Regions from separate parts of the Gordonia metallireducens genome, predicted to be linked through region 1. Evidence: predicted binding sites of a transcription regulator. Region 1 holds the regulator's gene; the other holds the start of a gene.
The links. The regulator HspR, encoded in region 1, represses chaperone genes until heat shock. The targets are predictions, from matches to a motif close to ANNTGAGTNNNNNNNACTCANNT.

Region 1 (4,420 bases):
ACAACGAGGACAAGGTCCCGGCCGATGTGAAGGAAAAGGTCGAGGCCGCGGTCAACGACGCCAAGGAAGCGCTGAAGGGCACCGACTCGGCCGCGATCAAGACCGCGATCGAGAAGCTGTCGGAGGAGTCGCAGGCTCTCGGCCAGGCGATCTACGCCAACGCTGCTGCGGAGTCCGCCGACGGTGAGGCCGGCGCTGCCGCCGACAGTGATCCCGATGTCGTCGACGCCGAGGTCGTGGACGACGCCGACACCAAGGAGAACAAGTGACCGCAGGATCCCATTCGTCGAATGGGTCCGGCGAGGAGCCGGTGACGGTGACCGATCGTCGTCGCATCGACCCGGAAACGGGTGAGGTGCGCGACGAGCCGGCCGCCGGCCCCGGCCCGGCCGACGCCGAACCCGTCGTGGACGAGTCCGACACCGAACAGCCGGCCGACGAGGCGTCCCCGGACGCCCGGCTCGCCGAGCTGACGGCCGACCTGCAGCGGGAACGCGCCCAGTTCGCCAACTTCCGGCGGCGAGCTGCCGAGGAGAAGCAGGGATCGGTTGCCTACGGCAAGCAGATCCTGATCGACAAGCTCCTCCCGGTTCTCGACGACCTCGACCGTGCCCGCGAGCACGGCGATCTCGAGACCGGCCCGCTCCGGGCAGTCGCCGACAAGCTGACCGCAGTGCTGAACGCCGAGGGCCTCGAGTCCTTCGGCGCCGCGGGTGAGGAGTTCAACCCCGAACTCCACGAAGCGGTTCAGCACGACGGCACCGGAGACCACCCGGTCATCGGCGCGGTGTACCGCTGCGGTTACCGGCTGGGCGAGAAGGTGATCCGCACCGCCATGGTGACGGTCACCGATCCCGAGCCCGCCGGCGACCGGACCGGTGCACAATAGAACGACCGTTTGTGGCCCTGAGGTGCGAGGAGCGAGCCTGCGACTCGCACCTCAGGGCTCTCCGGCGAGAGTACGAACACGAGTACAACTGAAATACCCATCCAGACAACAGAAGACTTGAAGGAGGTGACGTCTGGTGGCTCCACAACGTGAGTGGTTGGAACATGACTTCTACAAGGACCTGGGCGTTGCTTCTGACGCTTCGGCTGAAGAGATCAAGAAGGCCTACCGCAAGCTCGCACGCGAGCTGCACCCGGATGCCAATCCCGGCGATTCCGCGGCCGAAGAGCGCTTCAAGCGGGTGTCCGAAGCACACAGCGTGCTGAGCGATCCGGAGAAGCGCAAAGAGTACGACGAGACCCGTGCCATGTTCGCCGGCGGACGATTCCGTGGCGGTGGCAGCGGCTTCCCGGGCGGCGGTTTCCCCGGCGGCGGTACGACGTACACGACCGGTGGTGGCGACTTCGACCTCGGCGACCTGTTCGGCGGCGGCCAGACCGGCGGCGGTGGCGGATTCGGCGACATCTTCGACGGACTCTTCAACCGTGGTGGCGGATCCCAGCGCACGTCGACGGCCAGCCGTCCCCGTCGCGGCAAGGACCTCGAAACCGAGACGACGCTGTCCTTCAAGGACGCGGCACTCGGCACGACGGTCCCGCTGCGGGTGACCAGCCCGTCCCCGTGCACCACCTGTCATGGGTCGGGTGCCAAGCCCGGCACCAGCCCGCGAGTGTGCCCCAACTGCAACGGCTCCGGTTTCGTCAGCCGCAACGAGGGCGCCTTCGGGTTCAGCGAACCCTGCCAGGACTGCCAGGGCACCGGCTCGCGGATCGACGACCCGTGCACCGACTGCTCCGGCAGCGGAGTCAAGAACCGGACGCGCACCATCAACGTGCGTATCCCGGCCGGAGTCGAAGACGGACAACGGATTCGGCTCGCCGGACAGGGCGAGGCCGGACGCCGGGGGGCGCCGTCGGGCGACCTCTACGTCGTCGTCCACGTCACGCCGCACAAGCAGTTCACGCGCAGCGGCAACGACCTCCGGGTGCAGCTCCCGGTGCGGATCTCCGAACTCGTTCTCGGCGCGACGGTCTCGGTACCCACGCTCGAGGGCTCGGTCGGGGTCAAGATCCCGCCGAACACCACCGACGGCCGGACGCTCCGCGTGCGCGGTCGCGGCGTCCCCAAGCGGTCCGGCGGTGCAGGTGACCTGCTCGTGACGGTGAAGGTCGCGGTGCCGGACAAGCTCGACGACGCCGCGATCGAGGCGATGCGTGCCTACGATCAGGCCGAGAGGGCGAGCGGTTTCGATCCACGGGCGAACTGGGGGAAGTGAGTCATGGCCGGTCAGAAGAACTTCGACGCCGACGGCGCGACCTTCATGATCTCGGTGGCCGCCGAGCTCGCCGGCATGCACGCGCAGACCCTGCGGACCTATGACCGGCTGGGTCTGGTCACCCCGCAGCGCACGAGTGGCGGCGGTCGCCGCTACTCGTCCCGCGACGTCGACCTCCTGCGTGAGATCCAGCGTCTCTCGCAGGAGGAGGGCGTCAACCTCGCAGGGATCAAACGGATCATCGACCTGAGCAATCAGGTCGAGGCGCTGCAGCAGCGCGTCCGTGAACTCTCCGACGAGGTCGCCGCGTCGCGGAACCGACGCGGGGGCGAGCTCGTCCCGGTGCCCCGGACCAATGCGCTGGTCGTGTGGCAGCCGCGGCGGAAGCGATCCGGCGACTGAACGGTCGGGCTCGTTCCACCAGGGCGATCAACGGCTCCCGCGTACGTTGGATGTATGGCTTCCGACACCGTCACCACCGTTGACACGGGCTCGCACCGCGTTTCACGGCGCATCGTCGTGGACGCGCCGGCTGCCGAGGTCTTCGCCCTCATCGCCAACCCGCATCGTCATCCCGAACTGGACGGTTCGGGAACGGTGCGGGACACGCCCGTCAAGGGCCCGGAAAAGCTCACCCCCGGCGCGCGATTCAGCGTCGGGATGAAGCAGTTCGGCGTCCCGTACACGATCACCTCCACCGCGACCGACGTCGACACCGACCGCGTCGTCGAGTGGAAGCACCCCATGGGCCATCGCTGGCGCTGGGACCTCGTCGCCACGTCGCCGACGACCACACAGGTCACCGAGACCTTCGACTACTCCACGCTCAAGTTTCCGAAGATCATGGAGCTGATCGGATATGACAAGAAGAACGGGCAGGGCATCGAGGGCACCCTCCGTGCCCTCGCGAACCGGTTCGGCTGATACCACCGCCATCTTGCCGACAGCATGTCGATAAGATGGCGGAGACCTATCGGACCCGAACCAGGAGTCGACGAAATGTTCGTGATCACCAACCGCATCGATGTCACCGAGAACGCCGAGGCCTTCGAGAAGGCATTCTCGGACTCCATGCGCACCACGCTGAAGGGTGTTCCCGGCCTGCACCGCGCCACCCTGATGCGTCCCGAGGCCGAGGGCCTGCCCTACGTCTCCACCATGGAGTTCGACGCCAAGGAGGACTTCCTGGCGTGGCTGAAGTCTGATTCGTTCCGCGCATCGCACTCCGACGACCAGGCCCCGGGCATGCAGGCTCCGTCGGCCGTCGAGCAGCACACCCTGATCGAGACCTTCAACGCCTGATCAGGCCGTCCCGGGGCGGCCGCGAAAGGAAGCCCCTCCATGGAGTTCCAGGACGATGCGCCGTCATCCGGCGAGGAAGCGGTGGTCGTCCTCGGAGTCGTGGCCGCTCCCGGGCAACCGATCGGGCTCGCGCGCAAGCTCGTCGACGCGGACCTGATCGAGCACGTCCAGACCAGCTACCCCGGGGCCCGATGGCAGATCGAGGTCGTCGAAGCATCCGTGGTGCAGCCGCCCGCGACCGATGCCCAGATCGTCGACGCCGCGAGAGACGTTCTCCTCGAACGTGAATGGGACCTGGTGGTCTGCCTGACCGACCTTCCCCTGCACGTCGGCAGACGCCCCGTCGTGGCGCATGCCAATGCGGTGCACGGCGTCGCGGTCCTGTCGGTACCCGCCCTCGGCCCGACCGGGCTACGGCAGCGGGCGCGGACGACGGTCATCGGCCTCCTCGGCCGACTCCTCGGCGCCGACGCCGACGACCTCCGAGACCACGAGAAGTCACCGTCGACGTCGCCGCTGCGGCACCGGGTCCGCCAGTTGGGCACCGACGTCGACGACGAGGGCACCGCCTTCACCGCCCGGGTGCTCACCGGCAATCTCCGGCTCCTCTCGGGGATGGTGCGCGCCAACCGGCCGTGGCGCCTCGCGCTCGGACTGACCCGGGCCCTGACCGGTGCCATCGCCGCCGGAGTCTTCGCACTGGTCACCGCCGACATCTGGCTGCTCGCCGACACGTTCGGCTGGGTCCGTCTCACCGGCGTCGCCGTCGGCTCGATCGTCGCCATCACCGCCACTTTGATCATCGGCGCCGACCTCTGGGAACGGGGAACGTCCCGGCAGTCGCGCGAACAGATCGTCCTGTTCAACACCGTCACCGTCATCACCGTCGTGCT
Region 2 (4,420 bases), on a different contig from region 1:
TGAACTCTGGCTTGAAGGCCGAGCGCACCGCATTCATGACGTGTTCCTTGTCGCCACCGGCGCCGAGGTTCGAGGTCAGGATCAGGATGGTGTTACGGAAGTCCACCGTCCGTCCCTGGCCGTCGGTGAGACGGCCTTCGTCGAGCACCTGCAGCAGCACGTCGAACACGTCCGGATGGGCCTTCTCGATCTCGTCGAACAAGACCACCGTGTACGGACGACGACGCACCGCCTCGGTCAGCTGGCCGCCGGCCTCGTACCCGACGTAGCCGGGAGGAGCACCGACGAGCCGCGCGACGCTGTGCTTCTCGCCGTACTCGCTCATGTCGATGCGGACCATCGCCCGCTCGTCGTCGAACAAGAACTCGGCGAGCGCCTTGGCCAGCTCGGTCTTGCCGACACCGGTCGGGCCGAGGAACATGAACGAACCCAGCGGCCGATTCGGGTCGGCGACGCCGGCCCGGGCACGACGCACCGCGTCGGAGACGGCCTCGACGGCAGCCTTCTGCCCGATGACACGCTTGCCCAGCTCGTCCTCCATGCGCAGGAGCTTCGCGGTCTCACCTTCGAGCATGCGTCCGGCCGGGATTCCGGTCCACGACGACACGACCTGCGCCACGTCGTCGGGTCCGACCTCCTCCTGGAGCATCACGTCCTGGCCGGGATCGGTACCGGTCTTCTCCAGCGCGGCCTCGAGTTCCTTCTCCAGGCCGGGGATTCGGCCGTACCGCAGCTCGGCAGCGCGTCCGAGGTCACCGTCGCGCTCGGCGCGCTCGGCTTCCCCGCGGAGACGATCCAGCTCTTCCTTGAGGTCGCGCACCGCATCGATGGCGGTCTTCTCCGACTGCCACCGCGCGGAGAGCTCGTTGAGCTTCTCCTTCTGGTCGGCCAGTTCGGCGCGCAGCTTCTCGAGCCGTTCCTTCGACGCCGCGTCCGTTTCCTTCTGCAGCGCCACCTCTTCGACCTCGAGCCGACGGACGATGCGCTCGACCTCGTCGATCTCGACGGGGCGCGAGTCGATCTCCATCCGCAGTCGCGACGCCGCCTCGTCGACGAGGTCGATGGCCTTGTCGGGGAGGAAGCGTGAGGTGATGTAGCGGTCGGAAAGCGTTGCGGCGGCGACCAATGCGGAGTCGGTGATGCGCACACCGTGGTGTACCTCGTACCGATCCTTCAGGCCGCGGAGGATGCCGATGGCATCTTCCACCGACGGTTCGCCGACGTACACCTGCTGGAAGCGACGCTCGAGTGCGGCGTCCTTCTCGATGTACTTGCGGTACTCCTCGAGGGTCGTGGCACCGACCAGCCGCAGCTCACCCCGGGCGAGCATCGGCTTGATCATGTTGCCGGCGTCCATCGCGGAATCGCCTGTGGCACCGGCTCCGACGATGGTGTGCAACTCATCGATGAAGGTGATGATCTGACCGTCGGAGCTCTTGATCTCGTCGAGTACGGCCTTCAGCCGCTCCTCGAACTCACCGCGATACTTCGCGCCGGCGACCATCGAACCCATGTCGAGGGAGATGACCGTCTTGTTCCGGAGCGATTCGGGCACGTCACCGGCGATGATGCGCTGGGCGAGGCCCTCGACGATCGCGGTCTTGCCGACGCCGGGTTCACCGATGAGGACCGGGTTGTTCTTGGTCCGTCGGCTGAGCACCTGCACGACGCGACGGATCTCGGTGTCGCGACCGATGACCGGGTCGAGCTTGCCCTCGCGGGCCGCTGCGGTCAGGTCGGTCGAGTACTTCTCGAGCGCCTGGTAGGTCGACTCCGGGTCCTCGCTCGTGACACGCCGGCTCCCGCGGACTGCGACGAACGCATCGCGCAGTGCCTGCGGTGTTGCTCCGGCGTTGTGCAGCAACTTGGCGACATCGGAGTCACCGGTCGCCAGACCGACGACGACGTGCTCGGTCGAGACGTACTCGTCGCCGAGTTCAACGGCCAGCTGCTGAGCAGCACTGACCGCCGCGATCGATTCGCGGGAGAGTTGCGGGGTGGCACTGGCCTGCGCGACCGTCGGCATGCGGTCGACCTGCATCTGGGCCTGCGCGCGAACATTCGACGGGTCCACGCCCACTGCCTTGAGCAGCGGCGACGCGATGCCGTCGGACTGATCGAGCAGTGCCACCAGGATGTGGGCGGGCCGCACGTCGGGGTTGCCAGCACTGGCCGCCGCCTGCACAGCAGCGCTCAATGCCTGCTGTGTCTTCGTGGTGGGGGTGAAGCTGTCCACTCGCGTGCACCTTTCTCTTTAGTCCAACAGGCTCAAGTATGAGCCATACGGAGGATGCAACGCCAACAAGGTTGAGTCCATTCCGCTCATGCCGACTTAGTTTGTGATGTGCGTCACTAACCCAGAATCGCCGCTTCCCGCAGCAATCGCCAGCCAGAAGTGGCGCATCTGCTGTCGAAGTCGCGATTTTGTGCATCGCCGGCGCTGTCGGTCCGCGGTGAGATGATCTCGCGCATGCACGAACCGGACCTGTTTGTCACCACCGCCGCCGACGACCTCGCACCTCCCGTCCGAGCAGTCAACGACCTGACCGCTCGCTGGTGCTCGCAGTTCCGCGACGAGGATTGCGTCGTCTCCGGGGCAGGCGTGTGGCCACTACTCGCACTGCTCGCATCTGCAGCTGACGAGGCCGCGCGAAACGAGCTGGCTGCCGCACTCGGCCGACCGGCCGATTCGGCTCGGGCCGAGGGCCTGGAGGTGCTGAACGCACTTCGCGAAGGAATGTCGACCTCTGCGGCAGTAGGCGTCTGGACCCACGACGCTGCGCCGCTGATCGAAGACTGGGCCTCACGGCTCCCCGCAGGAGTCACGGGGAGGCTGACCGGCCAGGAAGCCCTCGACAAGTGGGCCGCGGACGGGACTGGAGGTCTGATCGACCGCTTTCCTCTGGAGATCGACGACGAAGTTCGCCTGGTGATCGCCTCGGTCATCGCGGCCAAGACACGATGGCTCGAACCGTTCAGAGGGAGTTCGCGCGGCTGCGACCCCCTGTCCGACGACGCGCAGCCAACGTGGCTCGAGCGGTACACCGACGATACGTCGGTCGCGGCGGTCCTCGACAACTCAGTGACTCGCGTGGTGGTCGAGGGCGACGGTGATCTCGACGTCCACCTGCTGCTCGGCGATCAGACCCCGGGGCACGTGCTGGACACCGGCCTACGCGAATTATCCGGCGATAGCCATGTTCAACCGGCCGTCGACTTCGACGCTCACGCGCCGGGCTTGACCGTCGAAGTGGTGGCTTCGCATGGGCCTGAGGACCGACTGTCGCTGGAGCTGCCCGCCTTCTCGATCAACAGCAACCACGACCTGCTTTCGCACAAGGATGTTTTCGGTCTTCACGCGGTGACCGACCCGGAGAACCCGCACCTACCCCACCTGAGTTCGGTCCCGCTGTTCGTCGCCCAGGGTGCGCAGAACGTGATCGCGCGCTTCTCCCCCGTAGGCTTCGAGGCCGCCGCGGTGACTGCTTTCGCACTGGCTCCGACAGGCGCATATCCCCGGGACACGCACCAGATCAAGTTCGTCTCCGTCACCTTCGACCGTCCGTTCGGCTTCCTCGCGGTTCATCGACCCACGCGCCTTGCCGTCGTCGCCGGATGGGTGAGCAGTCCGTTCGACCAGTCGGAGTGAGGAGAGCCTCAGCGATGCGGACTCACATTTCAGTGGACAGACGTACACTGAAACCATGTCTGTTGATCCTGCCCGAACTCGCGAACTGCCGGCACTGGCGGCTCTGGGTCGCGATGAGCTGAACAAGGCGGTCTCGGGCATCGCGGCCGTTCATTCATCCGTCGCCGATACCGTGTTCGCGGGTCTACGCGTGGCGTGGGGTGCGAGGATCCGTCCGGCTCAGATGGTGCACGACGCGATCAGCACGTCCGTCTATTCGGCGATCACGTCGACGGTCGATGTGGCCGGCGATCTGGCCGAGTCACTGACCGTTCACAGCAACGGCGTGCCTTCGGAGACCAAGCGAGGCGCTTTGGCAATCGGCATCCTCGACGGATTGATCGGTAATCAACTGACCGCCGAGCGTTCTCCCCTGGCGCCGGACGCCGCGATCCGCGTGAACGGGGCGGTCGTTCCGATCACCCCGGACGGTCTGGCGACCGCTTTCCCCGGAGCGTCGGGCCACCTGACGGTTTTCCTGCACGGCCTGATGGAGACCGAGTTCGCCTGGGCGCTCGGCGACAGACCCACGTACGGCGCTCGCCTCGCCGACGATCTCGGCAGCACCGAGGTGCAGATCCGATACAACTCGGGACGCCACATCAGCGACAACGGCCGTGATCTCGCACGACTACTCGACGACCTCGTCTTGCTGTGGCCGGTTCCGGTCACCGGTCTCACGCTCATCGGCCACTCGATGGGCGGTCTGGTCATCCGCAGCGCGTGCCATCA

Region 2: a site for HspR is predicted at 2,252-2,274, ahead of clpB (ATP-dependent chaperone ClpB). Genes of this name have one in related genera too.

Annotation. Positions count from the first base shown of each region.
Region 1 is NZ_JAJQJP010000034.1:109,064-113,483, forward strand. It holds gene dnaK (molecular chaperone DnaK) at 1-269, shown strand, start outside; gene grpE (nucleotide exchange factor GrpE) at 266-889, shown strand; gene dnaJ (molecular chaperone DnaJ) at 1,026-2,225, shown strand; gene LQD00_RS14015 (heat shock protein transcriptional repressor HspR) at 2,229-2,627, shown strand; gene LQD00_RS14020 (SRPBCC family protein) at 2,682-3,149, shown strand; gene LQD00_RS14025 (antibiotic biosynthesis monooxygenase family protein) at 3,225-3,527, shown strand; gene LQD00_RS14030 (hypothetical protein) at 3,567-4,420, shown strand, end outside.
Region 2 is NZ_JAJQJP010000025.1:54,146-58,565, forward strand. It holds gene clpB (ATP-dependent chaperone ClpB) at 1-2,236, opposite strand, end outside; gene LQD00_RS08635 (serpin family protein) at 2,471-3,649, shown strand; gene LQD00_RS08640 (esterase/lipase family protein) at 3,705-4,420, shown strand, end outside.